Regions from separate parts of the Rhizobium sp. BR 249 genome, predicted to be linked through region 1. Evidence: predicted binding sites of a transcription regulator. Region 1 holds the regulator's gene; each other region holds the start of a gene.
What was found. Region 1 encodes LexA, which represses DNA repair genes until DNA is damaged. Its sites were predicted from a motif close to TGTTCNNNNTGTGTTCNG; they were not measured.

Region 1 (5,721 bases):
GATAGGGGTTCGAAACCGTCTTAATCGAAGGTGCGCAAATTACAATGGCACTTTGCGATCCCTTCCATGTCCATATCCAGTCGTCGCTACAGCACGTTCGTGTCAGGCTTTTGACTGTCAGCCCTTGGCGACCGCGTCGAAGGCCAGCAGCTTTTCGAGAAGCCGCGGCATATCCTTGAGATAGACCATGTTCGGGCCGTCGGAAGGCGCATTGTCCGGGTCCTGATGGGTTTCGAGGAAGACGCCAGCAATGCCGGTGGCGACTGCGGCGCGCGCCAGCGTTTCGACGAACTCCCGTTGACCGCCGGAGGATTCGCCCTGCCCGCCCGGCTGCGCCACGGAATGGGTCGCGTCGAAAATCACAGGCGCACCCATCGCTGCCATGATCGGCAGCGAGCGCATGTCGGAGACCAGCGTATTGTAGCCGAAGGAAGCGCCGCGCTCGCACAGCAGCACGTTCGGATTGCCGCTGGCATTGAGCTTCTTCAGGACGTTCTTCATATCCCAGGGCGCAAGGAACTGGCCCTTCTTGACGTTGACGGCGCGGCCGGTCTTGGCGGCGGCGATGAGAAGGTCGGTCTGGCGGCAGAGGAAGGCCGGGATCTGCAGAACATCGACCACCTTTGCGACCTCGTCGCATTGCTCGGCGGTATGGACGTCGGTCAGGACCGGAAAACCGAATTCCTTCTTCAGGTCGGCAAAGATCTCCATGCCCTTCTCAAGCCCGATGCCGCGTTCTGCCGAAAGCGACGTGCGGTTCGCCTTGTCGAAGGAGCTCTTGTAGATGAGGCCGATGCCGAGCTTTGCGCAAAGCTCCTTCAGCGCGCCGGCCATCATGAAAGCATGATCCCGGCTCTCCATCTGGCAGGGGCCGGCGATCAAGGACAGGCGGCCGGTATTGGAAAAGGTGACCTGGCCGTTGCCTTCGCCAACCTTGACTTCGGAATTGGTATTGGAGCTCATCGTGGTTCCTCGAAGGCGAAGAGCGTGCCCTGACCGGGCGCGGGCTTCACCAGAATGCGATTGTTCTTGCGCGTGTAGGTCACCCCGTTAGCAGCCAAATGCGCTTCTGTCACGGCAAGATCGGCGACATTGAAGAGGATTGCCCGGCCCCGCAGGCCGCGCTCGGCGGATGAGACGGCGATCTCGAAATAGGCCTCAAGCCCTTCCGGCGTCATCAGGCTGATTCTCGCATTCGATGCCGCGATATTGACGCCGAAACCGGTTTTCTCGACTGCCGATTGCGCCGCGGCAAGGCTGACGAAGGCGCCGAAGGCCGCTGGTTCCGGGGCTGAAAGCGCCACCTCGGCAATTCCCGTGACGCCATTGGCATGTTTCTCCAGCGCACCACGATCGGCCGGCAGCGGGTTGATGCGCTGACAGGTGAACAGGAAGAGATCGGGCGCGCGCAGATCGCCCGCAAAGGCCAATTTGAAGCTGCCGACGCTCTCCGAACCATCCGGCATCTTCATCGGCCGGCTGAACTCCAACATCTCGCCGGCGCTCGATCCCCTGGTGGCGAACTTCTTATGATCGAGGGTGGAATTCTCGGTGGCGAAGACGATTGCCGAAAGCCCCTCCTCGCCGCAGCGGAAGCGGAAAGCCTGGTTGCGGGCGGTGAAGACATTGCCTTTCCGCGCCGATGCCTCGCTCTCCTCGACGCTCGCAACGCCGAGCGGCTCCAGATAGGTTTTGTCGGCGAAGAAGACGCAGGCATTTTCCGTTCCAAAGGGATGGCGCGCATCGGCGGCAACGGTGAAACCGAGCTTGCCGAGCCTCTCGCGCGCAAGATCGATATTGACGACCGGCAGCACGACATGATCCAGCGGGTGCGGCTTGGCATGCTCGTTCATCGGTTCCTCTCCCTGAAATGGCAAGAGATGTGCGACAGCGCACTCTCAATTCAAGACTTGCCTGCCAAATCCCGCAAATGAAAATAAAAATCGCAACGAGTTGATGGGAAGTTTTACGGAAATTTAGCTACTTGCGGAACACATATGGAACATATAGTGTCTGTTCTGGATTTGTTTCAATCACGGGGTCTGACGTCGATGCTCACGCGCAAACAACAGGAGCTACTCCTTTTCATTCATGAGCGCATGAAGGAATCCGGCGTTCCACCGTCTTTCGACGAGATGAAGGATGCCTTGGATCTCGCCTCGAAATCCGGCATTCACCGCTTGATCACGGCGCTCGAGGAGCGTGGCTTCATTCGCCGCCTACCGAACCGCGCCCGCGCCCTCGAAGTGATCAAGCTTCCGGAGGCCTACAGCCCCAGCATCCAGCCCCGGCGCGGTTTTTCGCCGAGCGTCATCGAAGGCAGCCTCGGCAAGCCCCAGCCGGTCGCCGCTCCCGCTCCTGCAAAGCCCGTCGCCGACAACGGCAACTCGGTCTCCGTGCCCGTCATGGGCCGCATCGCCGCCGGCGTTCCGATCTCGGCGATCCAGAACAACACCCACGACATCGTGGTTCCGGCCGATATGCTCGGCAATGGTGAACACTATGCGCTGGAGGTCAAAGGCGATTCGATGATCGACGCCGGTATCTTCGATGGCGACACCGTGATCATTCGCAATGGGAGCACCGCCAGCCCTGGCGACATCGTCGTGGCCCTCGTCGACGACGAGGAAGCGACGCTCAAACGCTTCCGCCGCAAAGGCGCTTCCATCGCGCTCGAAGCGGCCAACCCGGCTTACGAAACCCGTATCTTCGGGCCGGATCGCGTCAAGGTTCAGGGCAAGCTCGTCGGCCTCATTCGCCGCTATCATTGACACCGGGCGGGCTGGATTCGGCAAAACTCCCGCTGCGCCAATCATAAGCGCGATGGCGCATCCACGGCCGCGACAGCGTGCTGAATGCGGTGACGGTCTGCGGACCGTCATCCGTAAAGCGCAACTCGACGGAACCGGTCCGGCGCAGCGTCTCGCCAGTGAAGAGCGTCGCGCGTGAACGGCAGCGGTCGAACCGCAGCCGCACCGGCGTCACGACGATATTGCCCACATCGCAGGCCGGGCCGAGATAGGCGGCGTTGTCGATGACGGTTACGACTTTTCCATTTGCCAGCCGCGATATGCACCAGGCCTTCTTAACGCAGGAAAAGCGGTTGGCCTCGCCGTTTGCCGCGGCCGCCTGCATCGCGCTCCTCGCTTCCTCCCGCTGATCCGGGGAAAGCTGCAGACGCCGATCGTCTGCCTCGGGGATAGCGGGGCCATCCAGCATCTTCGGCGAATGATGGGTCGGCAGGACCAGCGCTCTCTGCCACTGATCGAAAATGAAATTCGGCGGCCTTTCGCGAGTGGAGGCCATGGCTGCGGCCTCAACGATCCCGACAAGACCGCCATCCTCCGAAATGACAAGGTCCGGCGAGTGGGCGGATGGAAGAACAAGCAAAACGAGCGTCGAAGCCGTCATGACGGCGGTGCCGATACGGCGCAGGCGCGTGCGCAAGAGCGTCATGAGCAGGAAGCCGGCAACGGCAACAGCGAAGTACCAGCCGGGCAAACGGCCGATCCCGATGCCGCCACCCCAGCCGGAAACCGTCTTTGCGACCGCGATCACCAGGTCGAGGCCAAATCCGACCACCTTCCAGGGCAGTGCGTCCAGACCGAAAGGCATGAGCAGCATTGCCAACAGGCCGGCGGGCATGACGATGAAGGAGATGATGGGTATCGTCGCGAGGTTTGCCGGCAAGCCGTAAGCCGTCAGGCGATGAAAATGCTCGATCGAAAAGAGCGCGGTCGAAAAGCCGCCGATCAACGAAGTTAGGAAGACGCCGGCAAAGAAGCCTCCGACCGCAACGAAGGGCCGAACGATCGGCAGTTTCAGAAAGGCATTTTCACGGACGCGCCGATCCTTCCAGAGCTGATAACCCGATACCAGCGCCAGCGTCGCGGCAAAGGACATCTGGAAGCTCGGACCCAATACCTCGGACGGTGAGATGGCAATGATGACCAGCGCGGACAGCGCGACATTGCGCAGGCTGATCGACGGCCGGTCGAAGAAGACGGCGATCAGCATGACGGCCATCATGATGAAGGCGCGTTCGGCCGAGACGGCGAAGCCGGAGATCAGAAAATAGGCGGTAACGGCGAGCAGCGCGCCGCCGGCGGCGATCTTCTTCGTTGGATAGGCCTGGGCGATACCGGGAAAGAGGCTGAGCAGCATTCGAAAGCCGACGAAGAAGATGCCGGCAGACAACGCCATGTTGAGACCCGATATGGCGATGATATGGGCAAGTCCGGACTGGCGCAGCGCCTCCGTCGTCTCATTCGAGATGGCGCGCCGCTCGTCGGTCACGAGGGCGGCCGCAAACGCACCGGTGTCGCCGGGCAGGACCGATCTTATGCGATCACCGATGCCACTGCGCAGCCGGTAGAGCCATTCGAGCAGCGCTTCCGATGTCGATGCCGCGGCCTGCGGCCCCGCCTGCACATCGACCTTGTCGGGTGCACCATAGAAGTAGCCGTTTGCGCCGATGCCGTCGAAATAGGCGCCGAAGGAGAAATCGTTGAGTTCGGGAAGCGCCGGCCCTGCCGGCGGCGTCAGCCGCGCCCTGCCGGTAATGATGTCGCCGATCTCGAAAGAAGCGTCCGCTCCGCGGGCGATCGCCGTGACACGCTCCGGCGGCCGTTTCAGCGTTGGCGCCTCGGTGGCGGTGACGGCAAGAATGTAGCGCCATCGCCCGCGATCGTCGCCCTCACGCCGCTCGACACGGCCGGTTATCGTCGTCGTCACGGCGGAATCAAGAATTACGGTCGAGGCTCGCCAGGTCTCGAACTGCGCCGAAAGCATGCCGCAGACCACAAGTGCGAGCGCCAGCAGCGTTGCCCGCAAGACCGTCCTGCCGCTGCCGATGACGGGGATGGCGACCATCAGCACCGACAGGCAGATCAGCGACGTAACAATCGGAAAATCCGATGCCGCGAGAAACCAGAAGGCGGCTCCCGAGCCGAGGAAGACCGGTGAGAACAGCAGTAGTCCTCCGTGGTCCGCCTCTTCGCCCAACATGCGGAGGCCGGCACGCAACGCTCGTCGAGCCGCGCCCGGCAGCCGATGGCGCAATGGCGTCGCCGACTGCGTCCTTGCCGGCCGCACCGCAGATGGCGCAAAACCCGAGGCATCGGCGGCTCCAGCGCCTGTTTCCGGCCGCAATTCGACTGTCCTCAACCCCTGCATGCACCGCCCGAAAACCACCCGCCAAGGCAGCCAGAATGCAGCCTCCCATCAAATCCTGCAAGGATAATCGATTGAAATACGAGGGAAAATCGCGAACACCAAAAGACCAGTCGAATCATCGGCTTCCGCTATGCACGCCGCTCATCGCTGCAGTGCCTAAAAGGTGATGCCGCAATGCACAAAATGCCATCACGGTAACTTGGCATTAGCTTCGCGATCATATAGCTATCGATGAGGACGCTTAACCCCTATGGCGCTTTTATGGCGCTACCGACATTTCGGAGGATCAGCATGACGGATCAAAGCGCTACAATAAAAATCGGTGACAAATCAGTCGACCTGGCCGTTAAAAGCGGCACGATCGGCCCCAGCGTCATCGATATCGGTGCACTCTACAAGAACACCGCCTCCTTCACGTACGATCCGGGTTTCACCTCGACCGCATCCTGTGAATCGAAGATCACCTACATCGACGGCGACGAAGGTGTCCTGCTGCACCGCGGCTATCCGATCGAGCAGCTCGCCGAACACGGCGACTTCCTGGAA
Region 2 (5,721 bases), on a different contig from region 1:
GTCCGTCGATCGCCACCAAAGGCGTATAGCGGTCGCACCAGTCGGCGATGGCTTCGAGCAGCCGCGCGTCGGCGGCCGGATCTTCCTCGACGATATCGAGCTTCGGATGCATGGCGCGGGCTTCCGCGACACCCTGGCCCTTCTTCAGGCCGAAGGCTTCCGCGGCCTCATCAAGCGCCGTCAGCCGCATGGCATTCTCGTGCTTTCCGGCACAGACGATCGGCGCGGCTTCAGGACGCCCTTTCGAACGCCAGGAAAGTCCCCATTTTTTGCGGGCGATCCTGTCTGTCGGTAGATGCGGGAAACTGAGCGCCAGGATACGCTGACCGCTCGTCTGGAGTAAGAGCGTGCCTTGGTTCGCCGATGGGGAAAAACTGACGTTCATGGGGGTTCCACTCCAGAAGAAGGGAGAGCGGAGCCGGGTTGTGGCTCTTCTCCAGGCTGAGACGAAAAACCGGATTGCCGATGCTGCCGGCAAGCCGCGATCCATTCGGCAGGGACCGCATGCCGGATGGCGCGGGTTCGGCCAGCAGGCGGAAGACGGCGCTGCTTGCCTCCTCCTCCCCCGCCTGCCGAAGCAGGAAGAGCGGGCGGCCGACCGCCTTGGCGCGCAGACCGAGCCGCCGGCTCTCGGTCAGGCCGAAATGCGCAGGATTGCCCCTGATCTCCAGGATGACGACCGAAAAGGCGCCACTTTCCACCGCGCTTTCCGCAAGCCAGAGCGCCTCTTCGAGCTTGCGCGGCAAAGCAAACAGGAAACAGTCCGGCCGCAGGCCGAAATCCTGCAGGCCCACCGCATAGGGAAGACCGGCCTCCATGGTCGAGATCGTATCGCCGATCCAGAGTATCGGCGAACGATGGCCGTCATTCTCCTCCAGCCGCTGCAACAGAGCCGCAGCGGCGAGCGCGAAGCCGCAGGCAGCCCCGGCATTCCGAAGAAGGCTGGAACGGATTTCCGTAATCGCATCGAGCGGCAGGCCACCTTCCATCGCTTCGTCGAGTAAGGTCACGCCGAACGGCAGCCGAAGTCCGCGGCCATTGCACTGCGCAGCCTGCCTCGTCTCCTTGCCCGATGCCAAGGCTTCCCGCTCCGCTGCCGCAAGCGCCGGCGCGGGTTTTCCTTCCAGTTTGGCGATGGTTTCGCGGAGCGCAAAAAGCCGCTCGCGCGCCAGGGCGTTCTGCGCCATGGCGTTACTCCGATCCGTCTTGTTCCTGTTATGTTCTTATGGATTCCAGAGAGCCGGAGAAGAGTCAACAACCATTTTATATGAATTTATTCCTGCCTTTGATTCCACACTCGAAAAACGGCGATAAAGGTTCTATATGGGCCCGCAAAGGAAGGAATATTCATGGCCCGCATAGACCAGAGCGATGATTGGCGAGACCGCCATGCGCCGACGATCAGCACTTTCGAGTCGCTGGCCATGGAGGCTTACAGCCATTTGCCGGATGAATTCCGCCGGCTGACGACCAACCTCACGATCGAGATCGAGGATTTTCCCGATGACGACGTTTTCGAGGACATGGCGCTGGAAACGCCTTTCGATCTGCTCGGTCTTTTCGAGGGCAGGGGCATTTCCGAACGCTTCACGGTGGAAACCGGCGAGATGCCGAACCGCATCCGCCTCTATCGCCGTCCCATCCTCGACTACTGGGCCGAAAACGACGAGACGCTCGGCGATATCATCACCCATGTCCTGATCCATGAGATCGGCCACCATTTCGGGCTGAGCGACGAGGACATGGAGCGGATCGAGGCAAGCGCCGAGGAAGCCACCGAGCGCTAAAGCGCGTCGCGATCTTTTAGATTCGCTCCTTGCGCTTTAGCTCTTTGTTTTTACGCATGTCGTTGCCGCAAAACCGCTGCACACTTTTGCGCGACATGCTTTAAACCGCGCGTTCGGCAGAAGGTGCTATTGCTCGGAAAGCTTCATCTCAGGATCGTAATCCTTGCCTTCGACAGTCTTGACGACCGCCTGGCCGCATTGCATCGCGCCGGTTGCGGCATTGAAGGCATAGGTCGGCGAACCTTCCAGCGACCAGCCCTTGTTGAGGGCGGCGGTGACCTTGTGACAGAAGGAAGCGTCGTCGGGACCAGTCAGGAAGCGGTAGAGTTTCATCAGGCGGGCTTTCTTGCGGAAATCAGGCGCAATTTATGAACCAGAGCTTCGGCCTGGACAAGATGCAGCCGCTCGATCATCCGCCCGTTCGCATTGATGACGTTGAGGCCTTGGGCAGCCGGATCGGCAAAGGCTGATATGATTTCTTCGGCTTCCGCGATCTCCTCCGCGCTCGGCCCGAAACGCCGGTTGGCGGCTTCAATCTGCGAGGGGTGGATCAGCATCTTGCCGGCAAAACCCATGGCGCGGCCCTGTCCGCATTCGGCATCGAAGCCTTCGCCATCGCGGAAATCGTTGAAGACGCTGTCGAGTGCATCGAGCCCGTAGGCCTTGACCGCCAGGATGACCTGCATCAGCCAGGGCACGAGATAGGTCCGCCCCGGCTGCGGCAAGACGCCCGTTTCCTTGCGTAGGTCGTTGAGGCCGACGACGAGGCAATCGAGCCGCGATCCCGGCGTGCGGCCGGCTTCGGCGATTGCCCCGACATTCAGCACGCCGCGCGGCGTCTCGATCATCGCCCAGATACGCAATTCCTCCGGAGCGTCCGCTTCCGCCAGTAGATCGCCAATCGCCCTGACATCCTGCGGCTCGTCCACTTTCGGCAGCAGAACGGCATCGGGCGAAACGTCCTTGACCAGATCGAGATCCGCCGGCCCGAATTCGGATGACAAAGAATTGATGCGGATGATCCTTTCCTTGCCCTCCGGAGGCGGCCCGGCAAAAAAACGTCTCAAATTTTCTCGCGCTTCTTCCTTCTTTTCGGGCGCGACGGAATCCTCCAGATCGAAAATAACGGCATCGCAATCAAGGGAATGGCTCTTTTCGAGCGCCCGCGCGTTGATGGCGGGCACGCTCAACACCGAGCGGCGTAGACGCAGGGAACGGAGAGGTATGGTTCGGCTCATCAGCAATTAGTGCCAAGCTTCGCAAAATCCGGCAAGACAACAAAAAGCCATGCTTGCCTTGCAGAGAAGAAAAAGAAGGACCACATTCCTTTCCGAAGAAAGGTCTAAAACCAATGCAGAACATTCGCTCCATCTTCATCATGCTTGCCGGCGCCACCTTTTTCGTGGCCATGCTGCTTCTCACCTTCTCGGTGACGCTCGCCGTCGGCGGTATTCTGACCGTGCTCATGGTCGGCCGCGCGCTTTCGATGAAGATGAAGCCCGCCCCGGTGCGCGCCAAGGCAAACAACGGTAAGCCGGAGATGCGCATCTGGAACGACGGCCGCGGCACGATTATCGATCTCTAAGCCGCTTAAAAAACTGACCGACACTGTCGGATCATGCTTCCATGATACGTCTTTGAAGCAGCCAGGCATTCAGCCGGCGCTCAAAAACGATGGAGGATGAGCATGGATACGGAAAGCAATCCGGTCAAAATGCCGCCGGTCAAGAATGGCCTGCTGCCCTACCTGACGGTCGACGGCGCGGTAAAAGCCGCGGAATTCTACAAGAAAGCCTTCGGCGCCGAAGAAGCGCATAGGGTGCCGGTCGACGAGAGCGGCCGCACGATGCATGTGCACCTCTATATCAACGGCAGCTCCCTCATGCTGGCGGATGCCTATCCCGAATACGGCCATCCCTTCAAAGGCCATGAAGGCTTCGCCATCCAGCTTGTCATCGACGATATCGATTTCTGGTGGGAGCGGGCCGTGGCTGCCGGCGCCGAAGTCATCATGCCTATCGAGCTGATGTTCTGGGGCGACCGCTACGGCCAGCTTCGTGATCCCTTCGGCGTCCTCTGGGGCCTCAACGCACCCACCAAGTAATGGACACAAGCGATGGGCGGGCCGCGCGAAACGTCGCGTGGCCGCCATTTTAGAAAGATTCTCCTTCATTTCAGCGAAAAACTGGACTAGATGCACATTCAGGAAAGTACGTTTTGCTGAAATGGAGCATGGGTCATGGATAAATTCGTGAAGCTCACGGGCGTTGCAGCGCCTCTGCCGGTCGTCAACATCGACACCGACATGATCATTCCGAAGGACTATCTGAAGACCATCAAGCGCACCGGTCTCGGCAAGGGCCTTTTCGCCGAAGCCCGTTACAACGAAGACGGCTCCGAAAACGCCGATTTCGTGCTGAACAAAGCCGCCTACCGCGATGCCAAGATCCTGGTCGCCGGCGACAATTTCGGCTGCGGCTCCTCGCGTGAGCATGCTCCGTGGGCGCTGCTCGATTTCGGCATCCGCTGCGTGATCTCCACCAGCTTCGCCGACATTTTCTACAACAACTGCTTCAAGAACGGCATCCTGCCGATCAAGGTCAGCCAGGAAGATCTCGATAAGCTGATGGACGACGCCTCGCGCGGCTCCAACGCTATTCTGACGGTCGACCTCGAAAACCTCGAAATCACCGGTCCCGATGGCGGCTCGATCAAGTTCGATCTCGACGAGTTCAAGCGCCACTGCCTGCTGAACGGCCTCGACGATATCGGCCTGACCATGGAAAAGGGCAAGGCGATCGACGAGTTCGAGAAGAAGAACGCCGCTTCGCATCCCTGGGCCGCCTGAGCCACCCAATGGATTATCGATCAAGCCGGGCTTTCGCCCGGCTTTTTCTTTACAGCGCCCTTCCGGATCAGAGAAACTTCTCTTTCCAAAGCCTCAGCTTTTCGAGCGACACGCCGATGCCGCCGCAGACTTCGATCAGCGGATTGTCGAAGCGCTGAAGCAGGCCGGCATGCACATCGGCAACGGCAAGGGCCGCACCGCAGGCCGGCTCGACCAGGATGCGATGCGCATCGGCAAATTTCAGGCAGGCGGCCACGGCATCGGCGTCACTGACGACAACGCTTTCGATCGGATGCCGTTTCGGCAGCTCGAAGACATGCTGGGCCACCTGCCGCGCGCCGAGCGAATTGGCAATCGAGGTGATGGCGGGAAGGGTGACGCGCTCATTCGCCCGGAGACTGGCATTCAGCGAAGCCGCCCCCTCGGTTTCGACGGCGATGACGGGCACATCGGTAAGCCCGTTCCGTTTCAGCCCCTCGACGATACCGGCAAGCAATCCGCCGCCGCCGACGCTGGTGACGACGCAATCGAATGCCGCACCCTTCACCACCACCTCGTCGATCAGCGTGGCATGGCCGTCCCACAGAAGCGGATGATCGAAGGGGTGCACATAACTCGCCTTGCGGCTCCTCGCGAGTTCGACCGCATGGGCATTGGCTTCATCGAAAACCGATCCATGGACCAGGACATTCGCGCCCGTTGCGGCGATCGTCTGCCGGACATCGGCCGCCGTTGTCTCCGGCACGACGATCGTGACCGGCACACCCAGCGCGCGGCCGGCATAAGCCGCGGCAATGCCGGCATTGCCGCCGGAAGCGCAGAAGATCTCGCGCGCGCCATGTTCCACTTCGTACTGACAAAGCCGGCCGACGCCGCGCAGCTTGAAGCTGCCGGAAGGCTGCAGTGCATCGAGCTTCAGCCAGAGCGGCTTGCCGCTGGCGCTGTAGCCGGGGGATGTCCGAAGCAAAGGCGTGTCGAGATGGAGAGGCGCTGAGGACATGAGAAAGATCCGGAAAATAAAGCTACAATAGCAGTTCTATTCCCTTTGCGGGTACAGGAGCAACCATCGCGACCGGGAATGAAGCG
Region 3 (5,721 bases), on a different contig from region 1:
TGCCTCCGGTGAAGGCGTGTTGATCGGCACCCGCATGGCCGATCAGCTCGGTCTGCGCGTCGGTGACCTGATTACGCTGACGTCGCCGGATGGTGACATTACGCCGATGGGCGTCAGCCCGCGCGTCAAGTCCTACAAGATCTCCGGCCTCTTCGAGATCGGCATGTCGGAATATGATTCCTCGATCATCTTCATGCCGCTCGAGGAGGCGCAGCTTTACTTCAATGCCGAAGGGCTGGTGCAGTCGATCGAGCTCTTCGTCGACAACCCCGACGATATCGACAATCTGAGGCCCAAGGTGGAAGAAGCGGCCGGCCGCCAGATCGCCATTACCGATTGGCGCCAGCGCAACCAGACCTTCTTCTCGGCGCTCCAGGTCGAACGCAACGTCATGTTCATGATTCTGACGCTGATCGTGCTTGTCGCGGCGCTGAACATCATTTCCGGCCTCATCATGCTGGTGAAGGACAAGGGCAGCGATATCGCCATCCTGCGCACCATGGGCGCCAGCGCCGGCGCGATCATGCGCATCTTCTTCATGACCGGGGCGGCGATCGGCATCGTCGGCACGCTTGCGGGCGTGCTGCTCGGCGTTCTCGTCTGCGTCAACATCGAATCCATCCGCCAGTTCTTTTCCTGGATCTCCGGCACCGTAATCTTCAATCCGCAGGTCTATTTCCTCAGCCAGCTGCCGGCCGAGATGGATATCAGCGAAACGATCTCGGTGGTCGTCATGGCGCTCAGCCTCTCCTTCATCGCGACCATCTTCCCGGCCTGGCGCGCCTCCAGGCTCGATCCGGTGCAGGCCCTGCGCTACGAATAAGGAATGCCGCCTTCATGAAACGCAACGTCGTTCTCAAGCTTACCGGCGTCGAGCGCCATTACGGGCAGGGCGATACGCTGCTCGCCATCCTGAAAGGCGCGGATTTCTCGCTGTCGAAAGGCGAGATGGTCGCGCTCGTTGCTCCCTCCGGCACCGGCAAATCGACGCTGCTGCATGTCGCGGGTCTGCTCGAACATCCCGACGGCGGTGAAGTCACCATCAATGGCCACGCCTGCGACGGCCTTTCCGACGAGAAGCGTACCGCGATCCGCCGCAGCGAGATCGGCTTCGTCTACCAGTTCCACCATCTCCTGCCGGAATTTTCGGCGCTCGAAAACATCATGATGCCGCAGCTGATCGCCGGGCTGTCCTGGAAGGAAGCCGGCGAGCGGGCCGGCCAGCTTCTCGATTACATGCGCATCGGCCATCGTGGCGCCCATCGCCCCGGCGAACTTTCCGGCGGCGAACAGCAGCGCGTCGCGATCGCCCGGGCCGTCGCCAATGCGCCGAGCTTGCTTCTGGCCGACGAGCCAACCGGCAATCTCGACCCGGAAACGGCAGCTTACGTCTTCGACGCGCTGGAGGCGCTGGTGCGCCAATCCGGCCTCGCCGCCCTCATCGCCACCCACAATCACGAACTCGCCCGTCGCATGGACCGGCGCGTGACGATCTCGGACGGCAAGATCGTCGACTTCTAGCGCATCGGCCCAGCGATCAGGGGATGACCAGCCCGCCGCGATAGTCGAGCGCATAGGCCTTGCGGCCGCCGACCATGATGCATTGATGGCCGTTGAACCGGTCGCAGCCGCCTTCGCTGCGGTCGATATAACGGCCGAGTGGATGATCGAATTCCATTCCGCCAAGAAACCGGCCTTCCCGATACATTGCCGAGAGCGCCGCCTTGATCACCGTTCCGGCCGCACTGCCGTCGATGAGATCGGGCGCGATGACGCAGCCGAAATAATTCATCGCCCAGATGGGTTCATCGGCAAACCACACCACTTCCTGGCCGGCGAAATCCGTGCCGCCGAAATAACTGTCGAGATAGCGCCAGTCGCCGCTGAAATAGCCGATATCATGAGCACCCGGCCGGCAGGGCAGGCGAGGCACACCACCCCCGACGTAGGTCGCGGCCTTGGCCTCGACAATGAAGCCGTGCAGCATCGCGCTATCGAGCATTATCATCCTCCTCCCCTGACTCATCTGAATTGATATAACAGGACGGTTAGAACATAAGAAGAACAAAATGGCGAGCGGCGCTTTGTTCCTCTGGGGCACACGCGTCCGACATTGGACGATCCGCGCCGATCCGTCCCGGGTTGGGAATGCCAGGCGCGGTTGCCGGGTATATTCAACGCCGGCATCGAGGCCGCGCGCGATTCGCAGCACGCGACGGGCATTTTTCAAACGCAAGTACGGAGGAAAAGATTCCTGTTGACATGCGAACATATATGGAACAAATTAAAAACATAACGAGTAAAGGAGAGCCAAATGACTGACATGATCCGTGATATCGCAGCATTCACCTCCATCGCAATGTTCGTTGCCAGCTTCTCGCTTATCGTCATCGCGATCTAAAGTTTTCAGGGGATCGCATGGCAGTCATGCGGTTCGGACGCGGGACTTCTTCTGGACATCATCGCCCTCAATGCCGACAATGCGTCCGATTCATTCGGGTGATTGGGAAGGCATATCATGGCGGAGACGGCAAAGGGTTCAACGGGTGAGGCGACCGGCGGCACGCCGGGCTTCATCCACCTAAGGGTCCACTCCGCCTATTCGCTTCTCGAGGGCGCGCTGCCTCTGAAGAAGATCCTTTACAAGGCGACCGGCGACAGCCAGCCGGCGATCGCCATCACCGATACCAACAATCTGTTCATCGCGCTGGAATTCTCTCAGAAGGCGATGGACGAGGGCCTGCAGCCGATCATCGGCTGCCAGGTCTCGATCGACATGGAAGACGGGCTGGAAACGGAAAAGCGCGGCGGCCAGCAGGCGGTGATCAAGCTGCCGTCGATCGTTCTTCTCGCCGCTACGGACGCCGGTTACGAACGCCTCGTCGATCTCGTCAGCCGCGCCTATCTCGGCGGCGAGGGCAATCAGGCCATCCATATCAGGGCCTCTTGGCTGGAGGAGGCAGGGACCGAAGGGCTGATCGCTCTGACCGGCGCCCTGACCGGGCCGGTCGATGCGGCGCTCAAGGACGGCCATCCCGCCCAGGCGGAAGTCCGGTTGCTCGCGCTGAAACGCCTCTTCGGCGACAGGCTCTATGTCGAGCTGCAGCGGCACGGCACCTACGACAAGCGGCACGAACAAAAAATTGTTGGGCTGGCCTATGCCCATGACCTGCCGCTGGTTGCGACCAACGAAGCCTTCTTCCCGGCGCGCGACGACTACGACGCCCATGACGCGCTGATGGCGGTTGCGCACAACGCCATCGTTTCCGACGACAGCCGCTTTCGCCTGACGCCGGATCATTACCTGAAGAGCCGGGCCGAAATGGCCAAGCTTTTTGCCGACCTGCCGGAAGCGCTGGAGAATACGATCGAGATTGCCAGGCGCTGCTCCTTCGTGCTGAAGACGCGAAAGCCGATCCTGCCGCGCTTCACCGGCGCCACCGACGATGCCGAGGAGGCCGAGCGCGCCGAGGCCGGCGAATTGCGCCGCCAGGCGGTCGAAGGGCTCGATATGCGGCTTGCCACGCTCGGCATGTCGCCGGGCTACGAAGAAAAGGATTATCGCGAGCGGCTGGAATTCGAGCTCAGCGTCATCGAGCGTATGCGCTTCCCCGGCTACTTCCTGATCGTTTCCGACTTCATCAAATGGGCCAAGCAGCATGATATTCCGGTCGGTCCGGGCCGCGGGTCCGGCGCGGGCTCGCTGGTCGCTTATGCGCTGACGATCACCGACGTCGATCCGTTGCGTTTCTCGCTGCTCTTCGAGCGCTTCCTCAATCCGGAACGCGTCTCGATGCCGGACTTCGACATCGACTTCTGCCAGGATCGCCGCGAAGAGGTGATCCGTTACGTTCAGGCCAAGTATGGCCGTGAGCAGGTGGCGCAGATCATCACCTTCGGTTCGCTGCAGGCGCGTGCCGCCCTTCGCGATGTCGGCCGCGTGCTGGAAATGCCCTACGGCCAGGTCGACAAGATCTGCAAACTCGTGCCGAACAATCCGGCCAATCCGACGCCGCTCTCCAAGGCGATCGAGGAGGAGCCGAAGCTGCAGGAGGAGGCGGCGAAAGAGCCGGTGGTCGCGCGCCTGCTCGACATCGCCCAGAAGATCGAAGGGCTTTATCGCCACGCCTCGACGCATGCCGCCGGCATCGTCATCGGCGACCGGCCGCTTTCCAAGCTGGTGCCGATGTATCGCGATCCGCGCTCCGACATGCCGGTCACCCAGTTCAACATGAAGTGGGTGGAGCAGGCCGGCCTCGTCAAATTCGACTTCCTCGGCCTGAAGACGCTGACGGTATTGAAGGTCGCCGTCGATTTCGTTGCCAAGCGCGGCATCAATGTCGATCTCGCCGCCATTCCTCTCGACGACAAACTGACCTACGAGATGCTGTCACGCGGCGAGACGGTCGGTGTGTTCCAGGTGGAAAGTGCCGGCATGCGCAAGGCGCTGATCGGCATGAAGCCGGACTGCATCGAGGACATCATCGCGCTGGTGGCGCTTTACCGTCCCGGCCCGATGGAGAACATCCCGACCTACAATGCCCGCAAGCACGGCGATGAGGAGCTGGAATCGATCCATCCGATGATCGACCACCTGCTCAAGGAAACGCAGGGCGTTATCGTCTACCAGGAACAGGTGATGCAGATCGCCCAGGTCCTGTCGGGCTATTCGCTTGGCGAAGCCGACCTTCTGCGCCGCGCCATGGGTAAGAAGATCAAGGCGGAGATGGACCAGCAGCGCGAACGCTTCGTCGTCGGCGCCGTCAAGAATGGCGTATCGAAGCCGCAGGCCGACAACATCTTCGAACTCTTGGCGAAGTTCGCAAACTACGGCTTCAACAAGTCGCACGCCGCCGCTTACGCGATCGTCTCCTACCAGACGGCCTACATGAAGGCGCATTATCCGGTCGAATTCCTCGCCGCCTCGATGACGCTCGATATGTCCAACACGGAAAAGGTCAATGATTTCCGTCAGGACGCCAAGCGCCTCGGCATCGAGGTGATCGCGCCCTCGGTGCAGACCTCCTTCCGTCATTTCGAGACCGGCGACAATCGCATCTATTACGCGCTGGCCGCCCTCAAAGGCGTCGGCGAATCCGCCGTCGACCACATCGTCGAGGTGCGCGGCGACAAGCCTTTTGCCGGCATCGAGGATTTCTGCCTGCGCATCGATCCGCGCCAGGTGAACCGCCGCGTGCTCGAAAGCCTGATCTATGCCGGCGCCTTCGATTGTTTCGGCACCGACCGCGCCCAGTTGGCCGCCGGCCTTGATCGCATTCTCGGTTATGCCCAGCGCGCCCAGGAAAACAAGCTGAGCGGCCAGTCGGACATTTTTGGCAGCGCACTCAACTCAGGCCCGGAGAAGATCTCCTTGCCGCCCTATTCCCCTTGGCTGGCTTCGGAGCGGCTGCTCAAGGAATTCCAGGTGCTGGGCTTCTATCTCACCGCCCACCCGCTCGATTCCTACAGCAACATCCTGCAGAAGATGCGCGTGCAGACCTTTGCCGAGTTTTCTCAGGCGATCAAACAAGGCGCCGCCAATGCGCGCCTTGCCGGCACCGTCATCTCGAAGCAGGAGCGCAAGACCCGCACCGGCAACAAAATGGGCATCATCGTCTTTTCCGATTCCTCGGGCCAGTTCGAGGCGGTGCTGTTTTCGGAGATGCTGAACCAGTATCGCGACGTGCTCGAGTCCGGAAAATCCTTCCTGCTGACCGCGAC
Region 4 (5,721 bases), on a different contig from region 1:
CCGGCGGCCCCTTATCCAATAGCCGTTTCTCTTTCTCGCTCAGCCGCGATTGTCGCCGAGGAGGCGATCGTAAACGGCGCCGATCGCGGTTGCTTCCTTCTCCAGCGCGAAATTCGCCCTGACGTGGCACAGTGCATTCTCGCCATGGGCGATCGCCAGCGCGGGATCTGCGATATAGGGGGCGATTGCCCGCGTCAGCGCCTCGCCATCGCCGGCAGCCACCACCGAGCCGGACTCGCCCTCGGCAATGAGCTCGGCATAGGCGCCCGCATCCGACGCCACCACGGCGGTCCGCGAGGCCATGGCTTCGAGCGGTGTCAGACCGAAGCCTTCGTTGCGGGAAGGGGCGACGTAAAGCGTCAGCCGGCGATACCAGACCTTGATATCAGGCACTTCGCCAAGGAAGAGAATGCGGTCGCTGAGGCCGGCGGCGGCGACATCGGCCTTGAGCTTTTCGCCAAAGCCCACGTGCTCCGCCGTCACCCGGCCGGAGACGATGGCCGTCCATTCCGGGTGCTGCGGCAGGAGTTCGATCATCGCCTGAACGAAGAGATCGGTGCCCTTCTGATGGCGCACGCGGCCGAAGCAGCCGACGAGATAGCGGCCGGGCAGGCCGGTCGCAGCGATGCCGTCCTCGGCCGTTTCCGGCGGGTGGAACAGGGAGAGGTCGACGCCGTGCTGGATGACGGTGTGGGGCACCTCGAGGAAGGAGCCGGACCGGTCGCTGGTTGCGATCACCGCGTCCATGCGGCGGATCAGCCATTTCGTATAGGCGGTGTGGCGGCGTTGCGCGGCCGAGGTGAAGAGCAGCTTCAGCGGCATGCGCAGGACATGGCGAAGCAGGATGCCGACGGCCATCTCATTGTTGCGGCGGGCGTGCCAGACGCGGTGGCGCCGGCGTGCCGGCGGGCGCCAGAGGCCGACGAGTTGCGGCCACTTCAGTTTCGGAAGGCCCTCCGGCAGGCCGGGGCCGAGCGTCGCGATCCGGATGCCGAGCCGGAGCTGGCACGGGATGAGCTGGACGATGGTCGACGTGACGCCGGAGAGCCGGCGCTTGAAATTGGGCGCGATGATCTCGACGTCACGAATGTCCGGCAAGGGATGGATCTCGTGTCTGGCGGGCGATCAGCCCCAGGAAACCTGGAGGATCTCGTAGGCCTTGGAACCGCCGGGTGCGTTGACCTCGATGGAATCGCCGACTTCCTTGCCGATCAGCGCGCGGGCGATCGGGGAGGAGATGGAGATGCGGCCGGCCTTGACGTCGGCTTCCTGGTCGCCGACGATCTGGTAGGTCTTTTCTTCCTCGGTGTCCTCGTCGACGAGCTTCACCTTGGCGCCGAACTTGATCTTGTCGCCCGACATCTTGGTGAGGTCGATGACCTCGGCGCGCGCCGTCAGGTCTTCCAGTTCGCTGATGCGGCCCTCGTTGTGGCTTTGGGCTTCCTTGGCGGCATGGTATTCGGCATTTTCGGAAAGGTCGCCATGAGCACGGGCTTCGGCGATCGCCTCGATGATTCGGGGGCGCTCCTCCTGCTGACGCCAGCGCAGCTCTTCCTGCAGCTTGACGAAACCACCCTGCGTCATCGGTACCTTTTCAACCATTTTTCTGTCCTTCACTCCTTGCGTCCGCGCAATCAGGCGCCCACACAAAAGAAAACAGGTCCCGAAGGGGAGCTTCGGAACCGTGCCACAATCCTAGTTAAGTGCTTATAGCAGATCGGCAAGGCCGATTTCCAGAAAATTCGCATGGGCGAGATCCAACCCGCGGCGCTATCGGGCGATGCACCCCCAAAAATGGGCGGAGGCGGGATCGTTTCGGTTGACTGCGTTTATTGGAACATATAGTGAACATAAGAATGAAGAAGTCGCTTGCCGAACGCTTGGCCATTCTTTCCGACGCCGCGAAATATGACGCTTCCTGCGCCTCCAGCGGCACTGTGAAACGCGATTCGAGCGCAAGCGGAGGACTGGGTTCGACCGAAGGGTCCGGCATCTGCCATGCCTATGCTCCGGATGGGCGGTGCATTTCGCTGCTGAAGATCCTGCTCACCAATTTCTGCATCTACGACTGCGCTTATTGCGTCAATCGCTCGTCCAGCAATGTCGAGCGGGCACGCTTCACGGCTGAGGAGGTCGTCTGGCTGACGCTCGAATTCTACCGCCGCAATTATATCGAAGGCCTGTTCCTTTCCTCCGGCATTATTCGCTCTTCCGATTACACGATGGAGGAGATGGTCCGCATCGTCCGCGAACTGCGCGTGACCCATAATTTTCGCGGCTATATCCATCTCAAAGCGATCCCCGAGGCGTCGCCGCATCTGATCGAGGAGGCGGGGCTTCATGCCGACAGGCTGTCGCTCAATATCGAACTGCCGACCGACAGCGGCATCACCCGCTTTGCGCCGGAAAAGAAGCCGGCCAATATCCGGCGATCGATGGGGGATCTCAGGCTGAAGATCGAAGCGGCCGGCGAACCGACGCTGAAGACGAAGAAGCGCCAGCGTTTCGTCCCTGCCGGCCAGAGCACGCAGATGATCGTCGGGGCGGACGGGGCGAGCGACGCGACCATCCTTGCCAGCAGCGGCCGGCTCTACAGCAGCTATGGCCTGAGGCGTGTCTATTATTCGGCCTTCAGCCCGATCCCCGACGCTTCGAAGAACCTGCCGCTCATCAAGCCACCGTTGATGCGCGAGCATCGGCTTTATCAGGCCGACTGGCTCTATCGCTTCTACGGTTTCGGCGTCGACGAGATTACCGCAAACCAGGCGGGCGGCATGCTCGATCTCAATCTCGATCCGAAACTTGCCTGGGCGCTTGCCAACCGGGCTGAATTTCCCGTCGACATCAACAAAGCCGAGCGCGAGCGGTTATTGCGCGTACCCGGTCTCGGCACCAAGACGGTGAAGGCGATCGTTTCCTCGCGCCGTTTTCGCCGCCTCCGGCTCGACGATCTCTCGCGGCTCGGTGTTTCGATCAAGAAGGTCCAAGCCTTTATCTCGGCGGAAGGCTGGTCGCCGCGCCGGCTGATCGACCGCCAGGACCTGCGCGCCATGTTCGAGCCGCAGCCTGAACAATTGTCGTTGCTGTGATGCGCCGGGTCGTGCTTGCGGGGCGGGGAGAGCTTGGCGAATGGCGCGATGCCGCGCGCGCCCTGGCGGCCGCAGGCATCTTGCCCGAGGAGATCGATTGGCGCGAAAAAAGTGCTGAGGCCGATCTTTCGTTTCAACGCGACGCCATGCCGCCGGAGCCTGCGGCATCACGCAAGCCGATGACGGTGCCGCCGGCCTTCATCGAGCTTGCGGAGACGGTTCTCTGCCATTCCGATCCGGCGCGGTTTTCCCTGCTTTACCGCCTGCTCTGGCGGCTGCAACTGGACCGGCAACTGCTTGAAGTCTCTTCCGACGAGGATGTCGTGCGGGCCAGGCTGATGGCGAAGAACGTTCGGCGCGACGCGCACAAGATGACGGCCTTCGTCCGTTTCAAGGAAGTCGGCGCGGTAGCGGCGGCGCGTCGAAAGTTCCTCGCCTGGTTCGAGCCGGATCATCATATCGTCAGGCGCACGGCTCCCTTCTTCCAGCGGCGCTTCAACGACATGGACTGGCTGATTGCCACGCCCAAGGGCTCAGCGGCCTGGGACGGCGAGCGGCTGACGATCACCGACGAGCCCTGCGAAAAGCCCAATCTCAGCGATGCCACGGACGAACTCTGGCGCACCTACTACGCCAACATTTTCAACCCGGCGCGATTGAAGGTGAAGGCGATGCAGGCGGAGATGCCGAAGAAATACTGGAGGAACCTGCCGGAAGCCGATCTCATTCCCGGCTTGATCGCATCGGCCGAAAGCAAAGTGCAGGAGATGGCGGCGCGGGAAGCGACGCAATCGCTGCCCTTTCACGACCGCTTGCAGCAGGCCGCGCGCAATCTTCCTGCAGAATCGGAGGCTCCGGCGGGCACACTCGAAGCACTGCGCTCGGAGGCTGCTGTCTGCACGCGCTGTCCGCTTCACGCCAATGCGACCCAGACGGTATTCGGGGAGGGGCCGTGCGATGCGGAGGCGATGTTCGTCGGCGAGCAGCCGGGCGACCAGGAGGATATTTCAGGGCGTCCCTTCGTCGGACCTGCCGGCAGGCTTCTCGATCAGGCGATATCAGAGGCGGGCATCGACCGGTCGAGGCTCTACATCACCAATGCCGTCAAGCATTTCAAATACGAGCCGCGCGGAAAGCGGCGCATCCACCAGAAGCCCAATATGGGCGAGGTGAAGCATTGCCGCTGGTGGCTCGATCGGGAGATGGCGCTCGTCAAGCCGAAGCTGATCGTCGCGATGGGAGCGACGGCGCTTGCGGCGCTGACCGATGTGAAGGAGCGCCTGCAGGATGTCAGGGGAAGAGCGATGGCGATGGAAGGAGGGCGCACCCTCTTCGTAACCGTGCATCCGTCCTATCTCTTGCGCATTCCCGACGAGCGGCTGAAGGCGGAGGAACTGGCGCGGTTTCGCGAGGATATGATGACGATTCAGCGGCTTATCGCATCAGCCGGATAAAGAGATTCCGGCGGAGTTCGCGCCATCACCCACCGGGCGATGGCGCTGTCCGATTTCACGCGAAGTAGCTCTGCAGCGGCCGGACTTCGAGATTGCCTGCCTTCAGCGCCTTGATCGCCTGGGCGGCGGCTTCGGCGCCGGCCATCGTCGTGTAGTAGGGCACCTTCTGCATCAGCGTCGCGCGGCGCAGCGACTTGGAGTCGGAGATCGCCTTGTTGCCGTCGGTGGTGTTGATGACGAGCTGGACCTGGCGGTTGCGGATCGCGTCCTCGATGTGCGGACGGCCCTCCAGAACCTTGTTGATCTTGGTGGCGGTGATGCCGTTTTCGCCGAGGAAGCGGGCGGTGCCGCCTGTTGCCAGAACCTTGAAGCCCTGTTCGACGAGGATGCGGATCGCCGGCAGCACGCGTGCCTTGTCCTCGTCGCGCACGGAGACGAAGACCGTTCCGTCACGCGGCAGCTCGACGCCGGCGCCGAGCTGCGATTTGGCGAAGGCCAGGGCAAAATCGGTGTCGAGGCCGATGACTTCGCCGGTCGAGCGCATTTCCGGGCCGAGCAGCGTGTCGACGCCGGGGAAGCGGGCGAAGGGGAAGACGGCTTCCTTGACGGCGATGTGGGTGAGCTTGCGCGGATCGGGCTTCTGTCCGTAGGCGGCGAAGGTCGCATCGAGCTTTTCGCCGGCCATGACGCGGGCGGCGATCTTGGCGATCGGCGCGCCAATGGTCTTGGCGACGAAGGGCACGGTGCGCGAGGCGCGCGGATTGACTTCGAGCACGTAGACAGTGCCGTCCTTGATGGCGAACTGGACGTTCATCAGGCCGCCGACATTGAGCGCCTTGGCCATGGCTTTTGCCTGGCGCTCCAGCTCGTCGAGCAGTTCGACGGGCAGCGAGCGCGGCGGCAGCGAGCAGGCGGAGTCGCCCGAATGGATGCCGGCTTCCTCGATATGCTCCATGATGCCGGCGACATAGACGTCGGTGCCGTCGGAGAGGCAGTCGACGTCGACTTCGATGGCGTGGGTCAGGTAGCTGTCGAAGAGCAGCGGGTTCTTGCCGAGCAGGGTGTTGATCTGGCCGGTCTTGTCGTTTGGATAACGCTGCTTGATATCCTCAGGCACCAGTTCCGGAACCGTATCGAGCAGATAGGTCTGCAGCTGGCCTTCCGAATGCAGGATCTGC

Region 2: the regulator LexA is predicted to act here: its motif matches at 1,208-1,225, upstream of QD408_RS11530 (ImuA family protein).
Region 3: the regulator LexA is predicted to act here: its motif matches at 2,265-2,282, upstream of dnaE (DNA polymerase III subunit alpha).
Region 4: the regulator LexA is predicted to act here: its motif matches at 1,834-1,851, upstream of QD408_RS10460 (putative DNA modification/repair radical SAM protein).

Annotation. Positions count from the first base shown of each region.
Region 1 covers NZ_JARWKX010000022.1:36,274-41,994, forward strand. The annotation lists gene kdsA (3-deoxy-8-phosphooctulonate synthase) at 118-963, opposite strand; gene QD408_RS20030 (VOC family protein) at 960-1,853, opposite strand; gene lexA (transcriptional repressor LexA) at 2,052-2,771, shown strand; gene QD408_RS20040 (ComEC/Rec2 family competence protein) at 2,752-5,175, opposite strand; gene gltA (citrate synthase) at 5,467-5,721, shown strand, end outside.
Region 2 covers NZ_JARWKX010000010.1:30,443-36,163, reverse strand. The annotation lists gene QD408_RS11535 (Y-family DNA polymerase) at 1-190, opposite strand, end outside; gene QD408_RS11530 (ImuA family protein) at 231-1,187, opposite strand; gene QD408_RS11525 (metallopeptidase family protein) at 1,350-1,787, shown strand; gene QD408_RS11520 (DUF1737 domain-containing protein) at 1,914-2,120, opposite strand; gene QD408_RS11515 (HpcH/HpaI aldolase/citrate lyase family protein) at 2,120-3,025, opposite strand; gene QD408_RS11510 (hypothetical protein) at 3,139-3,372, shown strand; gene QD408_RS11505 (VOC family protein) at 3,469-3,891, shown strand; gene leuD (3-isopropylmalate dehydratase small subunit) at 4,027-4,635, shown strand; gene QD408_RS11495 (pyridoxal-phosphate dependent enzyme) at 4,703-5,635, opposite strand.
Region 3 covers NZ_JARWKX010000027.1:38,423-44,143, forward strand. The annotation lists gene QD408_RS22345 (lipoprotein-releasing ABC transporter permease subunit) at 1-823, shown strand, start outside; gene QD408_RS22350 (ABC transporter ATP-binding protein) at 838-1,521, shown strand; gene QD408_RS22355 (DUF5680 domain-containing protein) at 1,538-2,002, opposite strand; gene dnaE (DNA polymerase III subunit alpha) at 2,519-5,721, shown strand, end outside.
Region 4 covers NZ_JARWKX010000008.1:204,778-210,498, reverse strand. The annotation lists gene QD408_RS10470 (glycosyltransferase family 4 protein) at 40-1,098, opposite strand; gene greA (transcription elongation factor GreA) at 1,126-1,602, opposite strand; gene QD408_RS10460 (putative DNA modification/repair radical SAM protein) at 1,857-3,089, shown strand; gene QD408_RS10455 (UdgX family uracil-DNA binding protein) at 3,089-4,543, shown strand; gene carB (carbamoyl-phosphate synthase large subunit) at 4,599-5,721, opposite strand, start outside.